DNA from 3 places in the Exiguobacterium sp. s78 genome. Region 3 is predicted to be linked to each of the others. Evidence: predicted binding sites of a transcription regulator. Region 3 holds the regulator's gene; each other region holds the start of a gene.
The links. Region 3 encodes LexA, which represses DNA repair genes until DNA is damaged. Its sites were predicted from a motif close to CGAACATATGTTCG; they were not measured.

Region 1 (7,425 bases), 1.4 Mb from region 3:
GTCGTTGGTACGAAATCGTTCGGTAAAGGCATCGTCCAAAGTGCCTACGACCTAAAGGACGGTAGTGATTTGAAGTTGACGACGAACAAATGGCTGACGCCGGACGGCAACTGGATTCACAAAAAAGGGGTCGAACCGACGATCGAAGTCAAGCAACCAGCGTACTTCAACGTCACGAAGATCCTGACTGATCAGAAGTCACTTGCAGTCGGTGACTATGGTAAATCGGTCGAAAACGCTCACCTGGTCCTTGAAGCAATCGGTTACGAGCCAAAAGGACAGGATGGGTATTTTGGTGACACGATGAAGCAAGCTGTCGAAGCCTTACAAAAGGATGCGAAACTCGACGTCACTGGAAAAATCGATCAGCAGACAGCGGGTGAGATGGAGACGCGTCTCCTGAAGAAACTCGAGGACGACAAAAATGACGTCCAGCGGAAAAAAGCACTCGAGGTCGCTGCTCAATAATAAGGAATGGAAAGAGGTCTGAATGCGCGTGGAATTACTCGATGAAATTGGTTGGACCGCGATTAGTCTCATCGCCAGTCCGACCTTGTGGTTAGCACTCCTTGTCAGTTGGGTCATCGGCATCCGGCGTGTCAAACGGGAACGCGGACTGTTCCGCTCCCGGACACACGGAAAACGAAGCGATGTCCTCGAAACACTTTTACCGGGGTTACTAATTGGTCTCGTTTTATCCGTCGTCAGTGGCTGGCTCGGATTGACGCTGACGCCGCAATACGCTCTGTTGTTACTCGGGCTCTCAAGCGTCCTGCTGTTGGTCGGGATCGTTCTCTTGAACGTACCGCTTTGGCCGATCGTCTTGCTTGGACTTGCCGGCTGGTTCTTAATGGATTCACGTCTTGATCCGGTTCGAGCGGTTGAGCCGAAAATGATTTTATTGCTTGCGACGTTAACGCTCGTCGCGGAATGTCTCCTCGTCTGGTGGCGCGGGAAACGACGCCTGTCACCGTCACTCGTTGTCTCGAAGCGTGGTCGCTTCATCGGTGGGCTGTCAGCGAATAAACTTTGGCTATTGCCTTTGCTCGTCTTTGTTCCGGGAGACGTGCTTGAAGTCTGGTGGCCACGTTACAGCTTCCCAGAGCTCGTTCCGATCGTTCTCTGGTTACCAATCGGCTTCAGCTTCCTCTTTACGGGTAAGTTGCCGAAAGAATTGATGCGTCCGCTCGTTCAAGGACGTTTGATTACGAGTCTCGTTGCGATTCTATTGACGGTTCTTGCATACGTCACCGGGCAAGCTGAATGGCTGTACGGGATTGTCCTGTTGCTCGTCCTGCATATCCTATTGCATCAGCGGGTCAAACGCTTGAACCGGGCACAGACACCATTATTCCTCAATGGAACGCGTGGTGCCGTCATTCTCGGGACGCTACCTGATAAACCAGCTGCCGAGATGGGCTTGATTCCAGGTGAAGCGATTTATAAGGTCAATGGTGAGAAGGTCGATTCGGAAACATCGTTCTACGAAGCTATCCAAAAACACAAACCGTATCTGCGTCTTGAAGTCATGAACCATAACGGCGACATCCGGTTTGCGCAACGTGCCTTCTATGAACAAGATCATCATGAACTTGGTATTCTGTTCGTCAACGAGCCGGTCCATGGTCGCACTAAAGTGCGGTCCTTGCATTAACGAGTAAATCCCTGTCACGGAACAGCCGTGACGGGGATTTTTTTGTCGGCAGAAATATCGAGGATCAACACTCGAAGCAAAAAGAAACTTTTGCATTTTCGAAAAAAAGGGTAACTTCCTAAAAGGAGCACTTCATAATCGAATGTTTGTTCGTAAAGTGGTACAATAAAAATAGATTTTTTACGTGATGAGGGGGAAGCAAACGATGGATTTTGAACTCGTTTCACCATTTGAGCCAGGCGGTGATCAGCCGACGGCAATCGAAAAATTGGTGACTGGGCTAAAACAAGGCGAACGACATCAGACGTTGCTTGGGGCGACCGGTACCGGGAAGACGTTCACGGTCTCGAACGTCATCAAGGAAATCAAGAAACCGACGCTCGTCCTTGCCCACAACAAAACACTAGCGGGACAACTCTACTCGGAGTTCAAGGAATTCTTCCCGAACAATGCGGTCGAATACTTCGTTAGTTTTTATGATTATTATCAACCGGAGGCGTATGTCCCATCGACGGATACGTTCATTGAGAAGGACTCTTCGATCAACGACGAGATTGATAAACTACGTCACTCGGCGACGTCCGCCCTGTTCGAACGGGAGGACGTCTTGATCGTTGCGTCTGTCTCGTGTATCTATGGTCTCGGTAACCCGGAAGAGTACAACAACCACGTCTTGTCACTGCGTGTCGGCAATGAGATGGGGCGAAACGAGATGCTCCGTCGTCTAATCGACATTCAGTATGAGCGTAACGACATCGACTTCCAGCGCGGACGGTTCCGCGTCCGCGGAGACGTCGTCGAAATCTTCCCGGCGTCACGCGACGAACAGTGTGTCCGGGTCGAGTTCTTCGGTGACGAGATCGAACGGATCCGTGACATGGATCCGCTGACAGGTGAGATCGTCGCGGACCGCGAGCACATCTCGATCTTCCCGGCGTCCCACTTCGTGACGGGGGATACCCGTTTGCAGAAGGCGATCGCGAACATCGAGAAGGAACTAGAGGTTCAGCTTGCGAAGCTACGCGAAGACAATCAGTTGCTTGAAGCGCAACGGCTCGAACAACGGACGAACTATGATCTCGAGATGATGCGTGAGATGGGCTATTGTTCCGGAATCGAGAACTACTCGCGTCACTTGAACTTGATGCCGGAAGGGGCAACACCGTATACGTTACTCGATTACTTCCCGAAAGACTTCTTACTCGTTGCCGATGAGTCGCACGTCACACTGCCGCAAATTCGCGGCATGTATAACGGGGACCAGGCACGGAAACAAGTCCTCGTCGATCACGGCTTCCGTCTTCCGTCGGCAAAAGACAACCGTCCGTTACGATTTGAGGAGTTCGAGGAAAAAGTCAGTCAGGCGATCTATATCTCGGCGACACCAGGACCATATGAACTCGAACATTCAAAAGAGATGGTCGAGCAAATCATCCGTCCGACCGGTCTCGTTGATCCGACGATTGAGATTCATCCGATCACGGGACAAATCGATTACTTGATGGATAACATCCGTGACCGAGTCGCGAAGAACGAACGTGTTCTCGTGACGACACTGACGAAGAAGATGGCAGAAGACTTGACCGACTACTTGAAAGAGAATGGTGTCAAGGTCAACTACATGCACTCGGAGATCAAGACGCTGGAACGGATTGAAATCATCCGTGACTTACGACTCGGAAAATACGATGTCCTCGTCGGGATCAACTTGTTACGAGAAGGACTCGATATTCCGGAAGTCTCACTCGTGACGATTCTTGATGCCGATAAGGAAGGGTTCTTGCGGTCGGACCGTTCGCTGATTCAAACGATTGGTCGGGCGGCGCGGAACTCGGAAGGACACGTCATCTTGTTTGCCGATAAAGTCACCGATTCGATGCAACGCGCGATCGATGAGACGGAACGCCGTCGCGCGATCCAGATGGCGTTCAACGAAGAACATGGCATCACGCCGCAGACGATCAAAAAGGATGTCCGTGGTGTCATCAGTACGACGATCGAGAGCGACGACACCGTCGAAAAACTCGAGAAGTTCAACAAACTCAAAAAACCGGAGCGCGAAACGTTGCTTGAGCAGCTCGACCAAGAGATGCGTCAAGCGGCGAAAGACATGCAGTTCGAAAGAGCTGCTGAGCTCCGCGACCTCATATTAGAATTGAAAGCAGGTGCCTAAGTTGGGAGAAAAGAAGAATCAGATTATCATCAAAGGCGCTCGCGTCAATAATCTACAAAACATCGATGTCGAAATCCCCCGCGATCAGCTCGTCGTCTTGACGGGCTTGTCCGGGTCAGGAAAATCGTCGCTTGCCTTCGATACGATTTACGCGGAAGGACAACGACGTTATGTCGAAAGTTTATCAGCCTATGCCCGTCAGTTCCTCGGACAGATGGATAAACCGGATGTCGACACGATCGAAGGACTGAGTCCAGCAATTTCAATCGACCAGAAGACGACGAGTAAAAACCCACGTTCGACGGTCGGAACGGTCACAGAAATCTATGATTATTTGCGTCTATTGTACGCGCGAATTGGTAAACCGATTTGTCCGAATCACGGAATCGAGATTTCGAGCCAGACGATCAGTCAGATGGTCGACCAAGTGATGGAGTTACCGGAGCGGATTCGTCTGCAAATCCTCGCGCCAATCGTTTCCGGACGAAAAGGAACGCACGTCAAGGTGCTCGACGATTTGAAGAAGGAAGGCTTCGTCCGCGTCCGTGTCAACGGAGAGACGATGGATCTTGCCGAAGAGATCACGCTTGAGAAAAACAAGAAACACTCGATCGAAGTCGTCGTCGACCGTGTCGTCGTGCGACCAGATGTCGAAGCCCGTCTTGCGGACTCACTTGAGACTGCACTTCGCCTCGCGGACGGTCGTGTCATCGTCGATACGATGGACGGCAACGAATTGTTGTTCAGTGAACATCATGCTTGTCCAATTTGTGGCTTCTCAATCGGCGAACTCGAACCACGGATGTTCTCGTTCAACTCACCGTTTGGTGCTTGTACGTCATGTGATGGTCTCGGAACGAAGCTTGAGGTCGATGTTGATCTCGTCGTGCCGCATCCCGATAAGTCATTGAACGAAGGGGCAATCGTGGCGTGGGAACCAACGAGCTCGCAGTATTATCCACAATTGCTCAAAGCGGTCTGTGACCACTTCAAGATCGATATGGATACACCGTTCGAACAATTGTCAGAAGAACACCGCGAAACGATCTTGAACGGAAACACGAAGGAAGAGATTCACTTCCGTTATGAGAATGACTTCGGGATGGTCCGAAATACGAACCTCTACTTCGAAGGAGTTCTCAATAACTTACAACGTCGCTTCAAGGAGACGTCGTCTGATTATATCCGGGAACAGATGGAAGGCTACATGGCGAAGAAGGCGTGTCCGACGTGTAAAGGACATCGCTTGAAACGGGAATCGCTCGCCGTCAAAGTATCCGATCACCATATCGGTGAAGTGACGAAGATGTCGGTCAAACAAGCGGTCATGTTCTTCGACGAACTACCGGAGAAATTAAGTGAAAAGGATAAGACGATTTCGCGGATGATCGTCCGTGAGATTCACGAACGGGCGTCGTTCCTTGAGAACGTTGGTCTCGATTACCTGACGATCTCACGCGCAGCCGGTACGTTGTCCGGTGGGGAAGCGCAACGGATTCGTCTCGCGACACAAATCGGTTCGCGTCTGACGGGCGTCCTCTACGTTCTCGATGAACCATCGATCGGTTTGCACCAACGCGATAATGATCGTCTGATCAATACGCTGAAGGCGATGCGTGACCTCGGCAATACGCTGATCGTCGTCGAGCACGATGAAGATACGATGATGGCAGCCGATTACTTGATCGATATCGGACCAGGAGCCGGCGATCACGGTGGATTCGTCACGGCAGCCGGGAAACCGGAGGAGTTGATGCAGGATGCGAACTCGTTGACGGGTCAATACTTGTCCGGGAAGAAGTTCATTCCTGTTCCGTCGACACGCAAAGAGCCAGACGGTCGGATGCTTCATATCCACAAAGCATCGGAAAACAACTTGAAGAACGTCGATGTCGATATTCCGCTGGGTCTGTTCGTCGCCGTCACTGGTGTCTCGGGCTCCGGGAAATCGACGTTGATCAATGAAATTCTCTATAAGACGATCGCGCACGAGATGAACCGGGCGAAGGAAAAACCGGGTGCTCATAAAGGGATTACGGGTCTGGATCAAATCGATAAGGTCATTGACATCGATCAGTCACCAATTGGTCGGACACCGCGCTCGAACCCAGCAACGTATACCGGTGTCTTCGATGACATTCGGGACGTCTTTGCTTCGACGAACGAAGCGAAACTCCGTGGTTACAAAAAAGGGCGTTTCAGTTTCAACATCAAGGGTGGACGTTGTGAAGCCTGCCGTGGCGACGGAATCATCAAGATTGAGATGCACTTCTTACCGGACGTCTATGTTCCGTGTGAAGTCTGTCACGGGAAACGTTATAACCGCGAAACACTTGAAGTGAAATATAAAGGCAAGACGATTGCCGACGTGCTTGAGATGACGGTCGAAGATGCCCTTGCCTTCTTCGAGAACATTCCGAAGATCACGCGGAAATTGCAGACGATCGCTGACGTCGGTCTGACGTACATGCGTCTCGGTCAACCCGCGACAGAACTGTCCGGCGGGGAAGCACAACGTGTTAAACTGGCGTCCGAGTTGCATAAACGCTCGACTGGGAAGACGATCTATATTCTCGATGAGCCGACGACGGGACTCCACGTTCACGATATCGCGCGTCTGTTGAAAGTCTTACAACGTCTTGTCGACAATGGCGATACAGTGCTCGTCATCGAACACAATTTGGATGTCATCAAGACGGCAGACTACTTGATTGATCTCGGACCTGAAGGGGGCGACGGTGGCGGAACGATCGTTGCTGCCGGGACACCGGAACACATCGCTGAAGTTGAAGCATCTTATACGGGACGATACCTCGCACCTGTCCTTGAACGCGACGCGGCACGAATTGAATCGTGAAACTTTTGTGGATGAGGATTCGTAGGAAGGAACTAAGGGAACTTAAACGAAAGTATCATGTAACACACGTTTGAGGTTCAAGAATAGGAGGGAACGGTTCATGAAGCAAGATATGCGTCAATTGATATTGGAGCAAGTCAAAGAAGGAAAGTTAACGATTGATGAGGCACTCGATAAACTCGAGCGGCTCGAAGCGATCGACGAACGTGCAACTTCTGCCAGTGAACATAAGTACGTCGATGAACCAGAACAATATGATCGGGTCGACCAGTATTCCGTCGATTCACTGACGACGAAAGTCATGTCAGCGTTCGATAATCTCGTCAGCCGGATCAAGGACAGTGATCTTTCGCTTAATCAGGCGTCCGGTCCGAACGTCACCTACGTCAAACAATTCCCGTTCAGCGGTGAGACGGTTCACGTCGATCTGTTCAATGCGAACTTGGTCGTCGAACCGAGTGATCTCGAAGAATGCGAATTGACGGTGACAGGACGTCCGCTCCGTCGCCAACAGGTGACGGAAGAACAGGCGCTTGAGCAACTTCAAGCCGCTGTGCAACACGCGGTCTCGGCGAACACACTCTCGATCCGTTTGAAGGATAAGAGTGTCCGTGCGACAGTCCATCTGAAAGTACCACGCCGTCATTACGAATCATTCGTCTTACAGACGTTGAACGGGGAAATTTCGTTGACGTCACTCGATACGACATCCGCTCAACTGATGACAGCGAACGGTCGAGT
Region 2 (7,425 bases), on a different contig from region 3:
GTGCCCTCGTTTCGCCCGAACGGTGTATCATTCCGGAGATCGACCAACGCGACAATCGACGTCTTCGCTTGCCTGGTCTTGCCTTACTGAAAGACACGGTCATCTGTGTCCATTATGAGACGTGGGGCGAAGCTGCTCATCTCACGCAATCTTTTACGGAAGAAGGCACAGACCGTGCCTTCGGACTAGCTGACGAGAGTGGGATCTATCTACGCGATCAGCACCTCGTCGAAACAGAAGGAATCGATCCCGTCATATTGTCGCGGAGTCCCGTCAAATGACAGCAATCGTTCCTGCCGTCAAAGGCATCATCATTCACGAGCAACGTCTCCTGATCGTCCGCCGGGCTGCTGCTGACTTCGGTGGCGGGACGTGGGAATGTCCGGGTGGCAAAATCGACTTCGGTGAATTGCCAGTCGACAGTCTTGTTCGCGAAATTAAAGAGGAAACACAATTGACTGTGACGCCGGAGCGTCTACTCTATGCCTCGAGCTTCCTGACGCATCCCAATCGGCAAATCATTTTGTTGATGTATGTCTGTTCGGCGAATCAAACGGACGTTCAGTTATCAGAAGAACACGACTCCTATCTCTGGGCGGACGAAGAAACGATCCGTCAGTTGATTGCACCGAATATTCTCGCTGATTTTGAACGCCATGATGTATTTTCGTTACTGCATCGCTAAACACAACTGCCCCGCCTGACCATTTGGTCGAACGGGGCAGTTTTTATTTACAGTAAGGGATCTCGGTAACAGACGACGCGATTTCGTCCGGTTTGTTTGGCTTCATACAATGCTAAGTCCGCTTTCTGGACGGTCTCAAATACGGTTGATGCCTGATCAGATGAAGCAGCACCTAGCGATAACGTGACATGAAAGACGGGATGCTCCTTATAAACGAAGTGTTGATCGGCGCAGGCAGAACGAATCCGCTCCCCCAGTCGTTCCGCTTGTCGGAGTGGTACGTCCGGCAACAGTAAGACAAACTCTTCACCACCGTACCGACCGACGACGCCCTGTTCTGGACAATACGATTGCAACAGGTGACTGAGTTGCCGTAAGACGACGTCGCCCCCTTCATGACCGTATGTATCGTTGATTGATTTAAAATGATCGAGATCAAGAATGAGGACGGAAAAGACCGTTCCGTTCTGAGCGTACTCGGCTAACGTCTCATCCAGTTTTCGGCGGTTTCCCAGTTGTGTCAGTCCATCCGTTAAAGCCAGTTCTTGTTGCGTATGCACGAACAAAAAATGCTTCCTTAGTTCTTGTAGGAAACGATAGGTGACGTAACCACCAATCATGATGACGATGATATAGACGAGCGCAATCTCTAAAAACCGCTCGAACGTGTTCGTTAATAAGTAGAGCGCCGGTAAGCTATATGCGATACCTATTCCAAGCAACACGAGATAATCTTTCATCCGTTGAGCAGCAAACCGGCGATAAATCGTCGCTGTTACGAGTAACGCGACACAGATCAAGGTCGTCAGAATCAGTCCTTGGTATTCGCCAGCTGGTGTCACCGCGAATCGGGCACCGATAATGAACAGCATCGTTATGCTCCCGCTAACTAATCCCCCATAAAAGTACGCTGTGACGAGTGCAACAAGACGCAAATCAATCTTTGCAACGTCATAGGAGATACTGTTGAAAATCAACAGTGCACCAATCACACCGGCGATACAACCGATCGCGAGTCGGACTTGTAAGGAAGAGTTAGGCGAGATGCGCTCGATCCGTCTTAGCGGTAAAAACGCAAACAGCAATGTCGCAATCAACAGTGAGAAGTTCAACAACAATGAATTAAGCAACGTAAGCACGACGACATCCTCCTCATTCCATTTCAGATAGTTACTCTATTCCCGTCAGATTACACATTCCCCTCTTTTTCCAAGGTTTTCAAACAAGAGGAGAGGGAATCAAACAAATATGTCTATCGTCTACATCATTAAGGGGGAATCTTTCATGGACCGTCAAGCCGAAAAACGAAAAAGTAAGATGCCATTCTTCATCATTCTTGTCATCGCTATCTTCGTCATCGTTGCTGCTGCGTTGATCATTTACGTCACATCTGAACCAAAAGAAGAGACACAAGCACTTATGACCCATCTTGCAACTGTCCTTCCGATTTACGTGAATTAGATTCACAAGACCTTTACACAAGCCATACAACACCTTCATACATGTTGTTTCTTCTCCTTCCGATAGGTACACGGGAGGAGATGTTTTTTTATGCTTACGAAAAAACGATTATTAGCACAGCAACTAAATGGATGGTTGATTCCGATCGTCGCTATCGGATTGATCATGATCAGTGGTCTAAGCGTTTACGCATCGTATCAACAATCCGTCACAGCAACTGACGAACGGCTGATGCGTGAGTTAACGATGTTCGACGCGAACGTCCGGGCAACGTTTCTCGCGTATCCGGAGGACGCAACTGACCGCTCGCGTGCCATCAAACGATTGCAACAGCAACAGCGAACCGACTTATCACGTGACGACTATTCGATTCGTTTTCAAAGCCTGAACACGAGTGAGGCGTTCCGACCGTTGACACTCGAACCAACCAAACGAAAACAACTACTGCAGCACTTAAAAACAGAGCGTACATACGCTTTTTCGAATCAAGACCAGTTTCTTGTCGCAATGACGATTCCAGAACTCGATGACGTCATCTTACTGACGACCGATCGCGATAAATTAATCGCCCCTGCTCGAGATTTAGCTTGGACACTCGTCTGGGTAAGCGTAGTCACACTTGTAAGCATTAGCCTGTTGATTCGCTGGCGAATTCAACGCCAACTGGCACCGTTATCGAAACTCGCCCTACAGATTGAAGAAGCGCACGCGAAGCGCTCGTATCGTCCATTAACACTCAAGACGACGACCTTTGAGTTACAACAGCTGACATTTCAATACAATCAGTTGATGCAACAAATTAATGACTTAACGACCGAGATGCAACAAGCCAGTCAGGAACTTGAATCCGTCCAGCCTCACTTTTCCTCGCGCTTATCCGCGATGGATCAATCGGTCCAAGCCGTCGATGAAGTCGCCGGTTCTTTACTTGCGCAATCGACACAAATGGATCAGACGATCGTCGCTTCGACACGTTTGACTGCCCAAGGACACGATGCGTTAAGCGAAATGCAAACGACACTTCTGAACAGTCAACATGCCGTAACCCGTTTTCAACAGACTGTTCAGATAAATCACACGACACTTGAGACCTTACAAGAGGAAAGCCAGTTACTGAAGGAACAATCCGCGACGACAGAGCAGATTTTGCAACAGACCTCACACCTACAGCAGCAGATGGATACCTCGATTTCTCACATCCAGCGCGTTGCTGAAGAAACGCGCCGCTTGTCGCTGAACGCGCTGATTGAGGCAACCCGTGCCGGAGAAGCCGGTCGTGGCTTCACGGTCGTCGCTAAGGAGGTCGAAAAACTAGCGATCGATATTAGGACAAGTACGGACCATATTCGGCAGGTCAATCAGACATGGACGGCGGGACTCGATCAAGTCGAACAAGCACTCTCGCAAATGACGGAACGTTTTCTTTCGACGTCGCAACAACTCGAGACGGCAACGGAGCATTTAAAACAGATGCTGACCGAAGCGACGACGATCGAGACGACACTGGGTACCGTGGAACACCAACGCCAGATCGTCGCAGATGTTCAGTCGAACATGCAGGAACATCTACAGTCGGTTCAGCAGTTGATGTCAGAACTCTCGTTTTACAGCCAGGTGCTCGGAGAACAGATGCAACACCACGTCAACCAGCAGACGGAACTGAAGACACATAGTGCTGTACTCGAGTCGCGGATCAGTTCGTTGCAACAAACTATAAAAAATTAATTTTTAACATTTTTCCTAGTATTAATCTTTAAATTACAATATTTACTTATCATTTAATATGAAATAAAATGTTTTTTGGTAGGTAATCTTATATTTAAGGGGTTAATGAATCAATGGAAGAAAAGAAAAAGAAAAAAGGCGGCTGTTGTGGCTGTGGTTGTCTCATCTTCATTATTTTAATTTTCTTAGGCGCTTGTGGCGCTATTTTTGGAGAAGATGACTCTGACGATAAAGACAATAATACAAAGAGTCATCAATCTACTAAAGACTTGGACTCTGATGATCATAAAAATAACACTGAAGAAAAAAATGATACTAAAGCTAAGGAAGAAGCTGATGCTAAAGCTAAGGCAGAAGCTGACGCTAAAGCTAAAGCAGAAGCTGACGCTAAAGCCAAGACAGAAGCTGATGCTAAAGCCAAGGCAGAAGCTGACGCTAAAGCCAAGGCAGAAGCTGACGCTAAAGCTAAGGCAGAAGCTGACGCTAAAGCGAAGGCAGAAGCTGACGCTAAAGCTAAGGCAGAAGCTGACGCTAAAGCGAAGGCAGAAGCTGACGCTAAAGCTAAGACTTGCTTAAATATTCGAGGTAATATCTCTAGTTCAGGTGAGAAAATATATCACCTTCCTAATCAAAGGTTTTATAGTAAAACGGACCCTGAACAAGTTTTTTGTACAGAAGGTGCAGCTGTAAGTGCTGGATATCGCAAATCAAAAATCTAACTAAAAGTACCGGATATCTCATTTGATATCCGGTACTTTTAGTTAGCTAATAAATTTCGCTTCCTTCTTATCGATGATGTTGCGAATCCGGTTCTCCGTCACCTGATACTGCTCTGCCAATTGACGAATCGTTTTCCCTTTTTCGTACTGCACGCGAATCGTTCGAATCTGAAACGGTGATAGCGTCACATGTTGATTTAACAAGAGATCAAACTCACCAAGTAGTTCGTTATACTGCTGATCGATTGAAGGTAGAATTTCTAAGTTCGACAACTGATCGTCAGCCCGTTTACCATTGCGCCGGACGAGTTGCGCTTCCGTGACGTCTGTCGTCAGAAAGGCTTTTGCGACAAGCAATCCGACTTGCATCCGCTCTCCTCGACCACTTTGATAGAGCGTGACTTTGCGGTATCCTTCCCGATTGAGCCGTGGACGGAGCAAGACACCTTTTCGGCGTTGCTGGACACCGCGACACGTCACGATCGTCCGGTCGAGCGACCTTACGCGACCAAGTGATGAGACTTCATATATACCTACATAGCCGATGACGGCTTTCCATTGTTCTTGCATGGTTGTCCTCCTTCAGACAAGGACACGACGGGACTTCATACCTGAATTATATCAAATTACGAACAAACGTTCTAGTGATGTCACTCGTCGGAATGTGCTATTCTTAGCAGAAAAAGGAAATGAGGTTCGTCCATGAAATTTGTCTTGTTACTTGGTCCGCAAGCGGTCGGAAAGATGACGATCGGTCAGGAAATCGAACGGTTGACGGAGATGAAAGTCTTCCATAACCACCAGACGATTGACCTGTTATTGCCTTATTTTGATTTCTCAGAACCCGCACACCATCGCTTAAAGGATACGATCCGCCGCGAAATGTTCAAGGAAATGGCTAACAGTTCGCTTGAAGGTGTCCTGTTTACATTTCTCTGTCTATTCGGCGTCGAAGGCGGTGGTCTCGAGTTCATCGAAGAGACGGTCGAATTATTCGAACAAGCAGGTGCTGACGTCTATATCGTGGAACTGGATGCGCCGGTCGCAACTCGTCTGCATCGGAACACAACGGAAAACCGATTGACGCATAAAGTAACGAAGCGTGATCTCGCTGCTTCTGAACAGGACTTACGCGAGACGGCGGACGGATGCCGGACACGCTCGCTACCGGGCGAACTACCGGACGTCAACTATCTCTTCCTTGATACGGAACAGTTAAGTGCACGTGAAAGCGCTGAAGCGATTTGCGATCATTTCAACTGGTCCAAAACAACGGTCTAATCACTAAAGCCCCGTCCTGCTCAAGCAGGCGGGGCTTTAGTGATAGAGTTCGCGTGCATGCATATCGATTCGCTTGCAACTGAAATCCGTTCCGACGCCAAACCGTCTCACTGCCTGCTTCGCCGTAGATACACTTCAGTAATAACGTCCGCGCGAGATACGATAGAATCGATGTCAGTGCTTCCCTGATGTACCCGCGCTGATCGTCCTCATCCGTCGACGTATAACGTAAGGTTCCGGTCGATCCATTCCATGTGAAGGTAATCGTCCCGACGATCGTTTTCTCACGTAACGCATGCAGCGTCCACTTACAACCCGATTCTTCATCCGTTGCTTCGACAAACAGTCGTGACGTCGTAAAATCCGGATGTCTCCCTTGCATTCAGCTCCCCTCCTCGACCTCAAACGTTGCTGTCACGTAATCCTCTCCGTTAATCAAAATCGTCAATGTATGTGTACCAGGATAATGGACACGCGTCGACATGTTCCGAAACGATTGGCGTCGTTCGACTTGTAAGACACCTTTGACTTCCCGCTCCCGCAGTTGAAACACCTTTCGACTCGTTCCACGTTTTTTGACGTAATCAATTGCGTATTCAAGACGCAGACGTTGTTCAACGGAACTGTGCACTTGAAACGAAAACTGTAACTCCTGACCAATCGTCACCGATGAGACGACTAAATCCGTTACCTCGACCTCACCTTGCGTAACGTGCCCGAATAACTGCAACACGTCTGGGTTCCCACGCTTCAGTAACGTCCGCGAAGCGTGACGTAAAATCCAGTCCGTGTTCGGACCTGTTCCTAAGTGACGTTCGATTCGTTCGATCAAGTATTCCGGATGTGTCTTTGAAATATCATTCAAATGATTGGCGACACTTTTTCGGACATAGAGGGACGGATCCTGTAATAAGGCGTCAAGAATCGGTAACGCTGGACGCGGATCAGCAATCAAACGTGGAATCGCTTGACCCCACGGTAGACGTGGGCGTGTTCCTTCAGACGCTAAGCGCCGGACATGTTCATCGTCTGATGTTGTCCATTTGAGCGCCTGCTCGAGGAAACGTTCCTGATCAGCAAGTAAAAAGCGGCGAACGGCGAACTCGGACGTCGAATGTTGCGTCAACTTGGCAAGTGTCGCTAACGCAAGCGTCCAGTCAGCAAGGTCTGCCGTCCGTTCGACATACTCCGGAAAAACAATTCCCGGTAGCCCGGTAAACTGCGGTGCGAGTCGCTCTAGCTCCTCCGCTGCATCCGGAAACGGTGGCAAGATCGTCTCTAGCGTCTCCGCCACACGACGGACACGTTGTTTAAACGCGAGTTCTTCCCAGTCTCCCTGCTCGACCCGTCTTCGAAAATCCGGTACATCGACCGCTGCTCCTAAGCGGTCGAGCCAACTCGGTGAAAACACATCTTTAATCAAACTCATCCTTCATCCAGTCCTCTCTGTGTGCGCTCCAGTTTGAGCAATGTTTCCTTGCGTGCGAGTCCACCCGCGTATCCACCTAAATCTCCATTCGTCCGAATGACCCGATGGCACGGGATGACGATTGC
Region 3 (7,425 bases):
TGTGTTGGACCATCTTCACCGACAGCAATCGAGTCGTGTGTCAGAACGAAGATTGATGGAAGTCCCATTAATGCTGCTAAACGAACAGCTGGACGGAGGTAATCCGAGAAGACGAAGAATGTCGCACCGTAAGGAATGACGCCGCCGTGAAGTGCCATACCGTTGACAGCTGCTGCCATTGCGAATTCACGTACACCGAACCAGATGTTACGACCGCTTGGGTCGATATCGAAGTCTGCTTCGCCTTTGAGCATCGTGTTGTTCGATCCTGCAAGGTCAGCTGAACCACCGAACAATGTCGGAACGTTCTTCGCAAGACCGTTCAAGACTTCACCACTCGTTTGACGTGTCGCTTTTTTCGATGACAAGTCGTACGTCGGAAGATCTGCTTCCCAGTTGCTTGGCAATTCGTTTGCGATTGCGCGAACGAGTTCAGCATGCAATTCTGGGTGCGCTGCTTCGTATTGTTTCATCGTCTCGTTCCAAGCGTCTTCTGCAGAAGCACCGCGTTGGACGATCCGCTCGTCAAACAATGATTTGACTTCTTCAGGAACGTAGAACTCTTCGTGATCCCAAATGTAGCTAGCTTTCGTCAACTTGATTTCTGCTTCACCGAGTGGTGCACCGTGAGAAGCCGACTTCCCTGATTTGTTCGGTGAACCGAAACCGATGACTGTCTTGACTTCGATCAATGTCGGTTTTGTCGTCTCTGCTTGTGCCGCCGCGATTGCTTTCGAAATCGAATCGATATCCGTTCCGTCTTCTACGCGAATGACTTGCCAGTTGTACGCTTCGAAGCGCTTCTGGACGTTTTCAGAGAATGATTTATCAAGATCGCCGTCAAGTGAGATATCGTTTGAATCGTACAATACGACCAATTTACCAAGACCAAGGTGACCTGCGAGTGAAGCCGCCTCAGCTGAGACACCTTCCATTAAGTCTCCATCTCCACAAATTCCGTATGTGAAGTGATCGACGACGTTGAGATCGTCACGGTTGTATTTTGCTTCAAGATGACGTTCTGCCATCGCCATACCAACTGCCATTGCGATCCCTTGACCAAGTGGACCTGTTGTCGCATCTACACCAGCCGTGTGACGGTATTCCGGGTGACCTGGTGTTTTTGATCCCCATTGACGGAATGATTTAAGATCATCCATTGATAGATCATATCCCGATAGGTGGAGGAGTGAGTAGAGAAGCATCGAACCGTGTCCGGCTGAAAGTACAAAACGGTCGCGGTTGAACCATTCTGGATTTTTAGGGTTGTGGTTCATATGATCCGCCCAAAGCGAGAATGCCATCGGCGCTGCTCCCATTGGCATACCTGGGTGACCCGAGTTCGCCTTTTGTACGGCATCAATCGATAAGGTACGAATCGTATTAATTGCTAATTGTTCTACTGTCGTCATGTTCGTCAAAACAATCATCCTCTCTCTTTTTCACAAATTCCTACTCATTTTAGCACACTCTTAAATGTGATACAACTTTTCTAAATAGTATGTCACATTAAAATGAATGCGCTATCTATAGCCGTTCTATCGACTCATACAGGATGCATGAATTGATGAAAGATCGTTATTAAGATGTATTGCTATCGTACAATGTTTCCTATCTAACCAATCTAACAAAAAAAGAGATCCACCGATTGGGGACCTCTTCCTTACTATAGAAGAAATAAACGATTATTGTTTATTCCGTTCTTCTTCTTGTGCTTGTTTCAATTTCTCTGGTGTTACGTCCGTTCCTTCTTCATCGACGATTTTCATGCCCATGAGTTGGTTTTTGAACGATCCACGGAATGCTGCGAGATACGCTGCACGTAACTCTTTTTGCTCTGCGGTTTCGGCTTCTGATAACGGCTCGACTTTTGATTTATTCGCTAATGCATTGATTCGATCTAATTGCTCTTGTGATAACATGGAATCCCTCTTTCTGTACGACTCAAACTTGAGTTATTCAATTGTATCCTTACTTTAAAATAGGCTATAAAAAAAAGCAAGTTAACCGCGTCAGTCGACGGGTAACTTGCTTTTCATTCCGGGCTAGGTGTCAGTTCGCGGTATTCAAGATATCGACGATTGACCGTTGCCTTTGAAATATCATGTCCCATCCCGCGAAGCGTAATGGCGATATCTGAAAACGTCAGTCCGAGTTCACGGAGGCGTACGATTTCTTCGATCGGTACGTCCTTTCGACTACGCCCAGCGTTCTCTCCTTGGCGATTCAGATTTCGTTCCGGACGAAAGCCTTGTTCGACAGCTCGCCGCATGCCGCGCGCGATTTTTGCATTATGCAGTTTCCGTTGATATTCTTCCACCAGTGAGACGATCTCAAGGACCATCGCTTCTGCATCAGCAAGCTGGTATTCTCCATCAGAATCAAGTGTCATCAACCGAACACCGTGCTTCTTAAACGTGTGCAAAATAGCGATTTTCGCATTCCCTCGACCAATCCGTGTGTCATCCGTCACGAGTACCGCATCTACCGCATCACGTGTCACATGGTCAAGAACCGTCAGCATCCCTTCCCGATCGACGTCATATCCACTCTCTTTTTCAGAGACGACATCCACGACATCAAAACCCTTTTGAGACGCGACCTTCGAAAGCTCCATCCGTTGGCGTTCGATCGAACTATCTTGTGCTTCTTTTTCGGTCGACACCCGACAATAAATCACGACCTTCATCGTACCTCACATCCCTGTTCGTTCTTTCACAACTTTTCCATTTTGTCATTGTTGTGCGATTGGTACAACGATTTTGCTTTTTGAGATGACGTGTTTTGTCTCGACATCATTATTTTTAATCAACCAGTTGACGTATTCTTCATCTGACATCGAACCGTCATTGTAGACTTCAGCAATTTGTTCGACTGTGGCGTTCTCATCGACAGTAACGGAAGCAGTCATTAGTTGCGCCACTTTTTCATCCGGGCGCGGTGTGAGTAAAAAGATCACGAAGGCAATACTTAAGGCATAGAAGAGAATTGAAAAAGCATGAGTACGAATCGTATGAATCATCATGAATCCCTCCAAATATGAAATGAATGAGTTAGAATAAATGTTCGCGGAACAATTGTTCGCATAACTCATAATAAACACAGAACCCGTGTTCGGTCAACACAAAATGTCGAACAATTGTTTGTACGCTCATTTGTTCTATGTTATAGTGAATCTAGAAACATATATTCTTACATTTCAAACTTCAATCCAGAAAGAGGTGGCAATTCGTATGCGGAAAATGTCTAAGCGCCAACAAGAGATTCTCGACTACATCGTCTCTGAAGTGAAACTGAAGGGGTATCCACCATCAGTTCGTGAAATCGGAGAAGCAGTCGGACTCGCGTCTAGCTCGACGGTACACGGTCATTTGGATCGACTCGAGAAACGGGGAATGATTCGCCGTGACCCGACGAAACCACGTGCGATTGAGATATTGCTTGATAAGCCTGAAGAAATCACGGAAGCCATCGTCCATGTTCCCGTCATCGGGAAAGTCACAGCGGGTCTTCCGATTACAGCGATTGAAAATATCGAAGAACAGTTCCCGCTCCCTGCACATTATGTAGGAAACGAAACGGTCTTCATGTTGACGATCGATGGTGAATCGATGATTAATGCAGGTATTCTTGACGGCGATCGTGTCATCGTGCGCCAACAAAACACAGCAGAAAACGGAGAAATCGTCGTAGCTATGACCGAAGATAGCGAAGCGACGGTGAAACGGTTCTTCTTAGAAGATCAACAGGTACGTTTACAACCAGAAAATGACTCGATGGATCCGATGTATTTCGATAATGTCTCCATTCTTGGTAAGGTAATCGGCGTGTATCGGACGATTCATTGACGGAGGGACCAGTTACGACTGGTCTTTTTTCATGCCTTCAGGAAATGTACATGATACCGTCAATACCGTCGCACTGACGGGTTACGTTGCGTATTCGGTCGCAACGCAACAAACCGATTGGTTACCAACCGCCATCGGTATCGCTGTCGGTACCCTTTGGTTGTCACCCGACCTCGATTTAAAGTCAGAACCTTATTATCGCTTTGGACCATTTCGAGTCTTGTGGATGCCGTATGTCAAGATCATGCCTCACCGATCGATCTGGTCGCATGGACTGATCATCGGAGACATCATTCGGCTTCTTTATAGTGCTGCGATTCTGATTCCGCTACTATTTTTAAGTCTATATTTTCAGGTTCTTGATTCTGCTACGATTGATTCGTGGTTCGCTTCCCTGCCAGCTTTTGTTATTGGCATCATCGTAGCCAGCACGATTCATATCCTACTAGATTATTCCAGCAGTTGGTTTCGACCTAAAAAAAGAAAAAAACGTCGTCGGTAACACCTCTTTTGCTTGCTTGCAGGCAGTAAGAGGTGTTTTCTTATCCACTTTTACGTATCTTTAAACATCAAAATAAAAAATTTCCATTCCTATATTTCAATTATATGTATTGAAAACGTTCTCAAATCGGAGTAATTTAAAGTAGAAAGGCCATTATCTGCTTTAATCCAAAGGGAGGGTTTTTGCATGAATAACTTTGTATTGGAAATGATCGGTACGATGATCCTCATCCTGCTCGGGGATGGAGTCGTCGCCGGTGTCGTCTTGAAAAAGACGAAATCGGAAAACAGCGGATGGATCGTCATCACGTTCGCTTGGGGTCTTGCCGTCATGACAGGAGCATTCGTAGCTGCTGAAAGTGGAGCACACTTGAACCCCGCATTGACGATCGCACTTGCTTTGAACTCTGACCTACCGTGGGCAGACGTTCCGATCTACATTGCCGGACAACTTGTCGGAGCTTTCATCGGCGCCATTCTCGTTTGGCTTCATTACATGAAACATTTTGAAGCGACTGATGATCAAGCTGCAAAACTCGGTGTGTTCGCAACAGGTCCAGCGATTCGTCATACGCCGTCGAACTTGATTTCTGAGATCATCGGGACATTCGTTCTCGTCTTCGGTATCTTGGCACTCGGTTTAACGACGTTCGGAGACGGCTTAAAACCACTCATCGTCGGTTTACTCGTCGTCGTCATCGGTCTATCGCTCGGTGGTACAACAGGGTATGCCATCAACCCGGCTCGTGACCTTGGACCGCGTATTGCGCACGCTATCCTACCAATTCCGAATAAAGGTTCATCTGACTGGGGCTATTCATGGATTCCTGTCGTTGGTCCAATCATCGGTGGAGCGATTGCCGTGTTCATCTATCAATTAATCTACTAAGATCACGTCTCACTAACACATACCGCTCAAGGGGGATTTCGAAATGGAAAACAAGTATATCCTAGCACTCGACCAAGGTACGACAAGCTCACGTGCGATCATCTTCGATCACGATGGGAAAATCGTCAACTCGGCACAACGGGAATTCAAACAGTACTTCCCGCAACCAGGCTGGGTCGAACATGATGCAAACGAAATCTGGGGTTCGATTCTTGCTGTCATGGCTGAAGCACTCGGTACAGCAGATATCAAACCTGAGCAAATCGCTGGAATCGGCATCACGAACCAACGTGAAACGACAGTCGTCTGGAACAAAGAAACAGGCAGACCCGTCTATCACGCACTCGTTTGGCAATCGCGTCAAACGTCTGGTATCTGTGATGACTTAAAAGAACAAGGATTGAACCAGAAATTCCGCGATAAGACAGGACTTTTGATTGATGCCTACTTCTCTGGGACGAAAGTCAAATGGATCCTCGATAATGTCGAAGGTGCGCGTGAACAGGCGGAAAACGGTGAATTGCTCTTCGGTACGATCGATACGTGGCTCGTTTGGAAACTGTCTGGTGGAAAAACGCACATCACGGACTACACGAACGCTTCACGGACGTTGATGTACAATATCTACGAACAAAAATGGGATGAAGAGTTACTCGATATCCTCAGTGTTCCTGCTTCCATGTTGCCAGAAGTTCGTCAGTCGAGTGAAGTCTACGACAAAACGGTACCGTATCATTTCTTCGGTTACGAAGTGCCCATCGCTGGTATTGCGGGTGACCAACAAGCCGCACTCTTCGGTCAAACGTGCTTTGAAGCAGGTGAAGGGAAAAACACATACGGAACAGGTTGCTTCATGCTCATGAATACGGGTGAGAAAGCTGTTTCTTCTGATCACGGTCTTTTGACAACGATCGCTTGGGGCGTCGATGGAAAAGTGGAATATGCGCTGGAAGGTTCAATCTTCGTCGCTGGTTCTGCGATCCAGTGGCTCCGTGATGGACTCCGGATGCTGAAAAATGCGAAAGATTCAGAAGGTTACGCAACGAAAGTCGACTCAACAGACGGTGTTTATGTCGTTCCTGCCTTCGTTGGTCTCGGTGCGCCATACTGGGATTCAGATGTTCGTGGCGCAATCTTCGGGTTAACACGAGGAACAGATAAAGAGCATTTCGTTCGGGCAACGCTTGAATCACTCGCTTATCAAACACGCGATGTATTGACAGCGATGGAACAAGATTCTGGTATCGAACTGAAGACACTTCGTGTCGACGGTGGTGCAGTAGCGAATAACTTCTTGATGCAGTTCCAATCGGACATCCTCGGCGTTCCTGTCGATCGTCCAGAAATTAACGAAACGACAGCACTCGGTGCAGCCTACCTGGCTGGATTAGCTGTTGGTTACTGGAAAGATAAAGCGGAGATCAAAAAACAATGGAAACTGGATCACCAGTTCAAACCAGAGATGAAAGAAGACGATCGTGAACAACGCTATGCTGGATGGCAAAAAGCGGTGGAAGCGACTATGGTCTTCAAACCATCGAAATAAAACAATTAACCCGGTCCCTTTTGCAGAGGGACCGGGTTTTCACTGTCTTATAAAAACTACAATAAAGTCATTTTAAAAGTCATTTTTCTAACACCAAACTCAAAAGTGTCGCCTCAGCACATACATCATAATTCTTTGTGCTACTCTTTCGCATAGAGGAGTTCACATGTATTCCTTTCCATATATAATGTGGATCACTCATTTTTCTCTAGCATGATCATGTCGATCGCCTGTATTCCGTTCTCCCAGATTTCCTCTGGATACGACCGAAAAAAATCTTTTTTTATATCATATAGCCGGAAACCAAGCTTTTGGTAGAAAGCTAAATTATCAATACTCGAATTAGCCGTTCCTACGATGAAATGATGATACTCTTGTTCCATATATTGTTCGAGCGTTAATGAGATGATCCTCTTTCCTAACCCTTGACCCTGTTGTTCTTTTTTGATGGCGACGTTTTTTATTTCCATTGTATCTTGATTAATTTTGGTCATAGCAATAACACCCACTACATGCCCAGATGAATCTTCGAGATAATACAGGTCACCGTTAGGTAAATATTCATAAATCTTATCGATAGATTCATCAGCCAGTAATAATAAGGGGATGAATGTCTGCTTTTTGGTTTCAGTGTCTGCTTT

Region 1: the regulator LexA is predicted to act here: its motif matches at 1,794-1,807, upstream of uvrB (excinuclease ABC subunit UvrB).
Region 2: the regulator LexA is predicted to act here: its motif matches at 5,220-5,233, upstream of KNQ18_RS12330 (NUMOD4 domain-containing protein).

What each region holds. Positions count from the first base shown of each region.
Region 1 covers NZ_JACSNB010000001.1:385,582-393,006, forward strand. The annotation lists gene KNQ18_RS01875 (S41 family peptidase) at 1-468, shown strand, start outside; gene KNQ18_RS01880 (PDZ domain-containing protein) at 491-1,654, shown strand; gene uvrB (excinuclease ABC subunit UvrB) at 1,860-3,827, shown strand; gene uvrA (excinuclease ABC subunit UvrA) at 3,829-6,684, shown strand; gene KNQ18_RS01895 (DUF4097 family beta strand repeat-containing protein) at 6,785-7,425, shown strand, end outside.
Region 2 covers NZ_JACSNB010000002.1:173,166-180,590, reverse strand. The annotation lists gene KNQ18_RS12360 (Type 1 glutamine amidotransferase-like domain-containing protein) at 1-281, shown strand, start outside; gene KNQ18_RS12355 (NUDIX hydrolase) at 278-685, shown strand; gene KNQ18_RS12350 (GGDEF domain-containing protein) at 733-1,824, opposite strand; gene KNQ18_RS12345 (hypothetical protein) at 1,970-2,146, shown strand; gene KNQ18_RS12340 (methyl-accepting chemotaxis protein) at 2,237-3,871, shown strand; gene KNQ18_RS12335 (sunset domain-containing protein) at 3,985-4,590, shown strand; gene KNQ18_RS12330 (NUMOD4 domain-containing protein) at 4,633-5,160, opposite strand; gene KNQ18_RS12325 (AAA family ATPase) at 5,293-5,871, shown strand; gene KNQ18_RS12320 (GNAT family N-acetyltransferase) at 5,846-6,253, opposite strand; gene KNQ18_RS12315 (DNA alkylation repair protein) at 6,254-7,300, opposite strand; gene KNQ18_RS12310 (bifunctional transcriptional activator/DNA repair enzyme AdaA) at 7,297-7,425, opposite strand, start outside.
Region 3 covers NZ_JACSNB010000001.1:1,761,104-1,768,528, forward strand. The annotation lists gene tkt (transketolase) at 1-1,430, opposite strand, end outside; gene KNQ18_RS09185 (DUF896 domain-containing protein) at 1,686-1,922, opposite strand; gene KNQ18_RS09190 (YneB family resolvase-like protein) at 2,036-2,689, opposite strand; gene yneA (cell division suppressor protein YneA) at 2,735-3,022, opposite strand; gene lexA (transcriptional repressor LexA) at 3,234-3,848, shown strand; gene KNQ18_RS09205 (metal-binding protein) at 3,880-4,350, shown strand; gene KNQ18_RS09210 (MIP/aquaporin family protein) at 4,537-5,238, shown strand; gene glpK (glycerol kinase GlpK) at 5,282-6,784, shown strand; gene KNQ18_RS09220 (GNAT family N-acetyltransferase) at 6,979-7,425, opposite strand, start outside.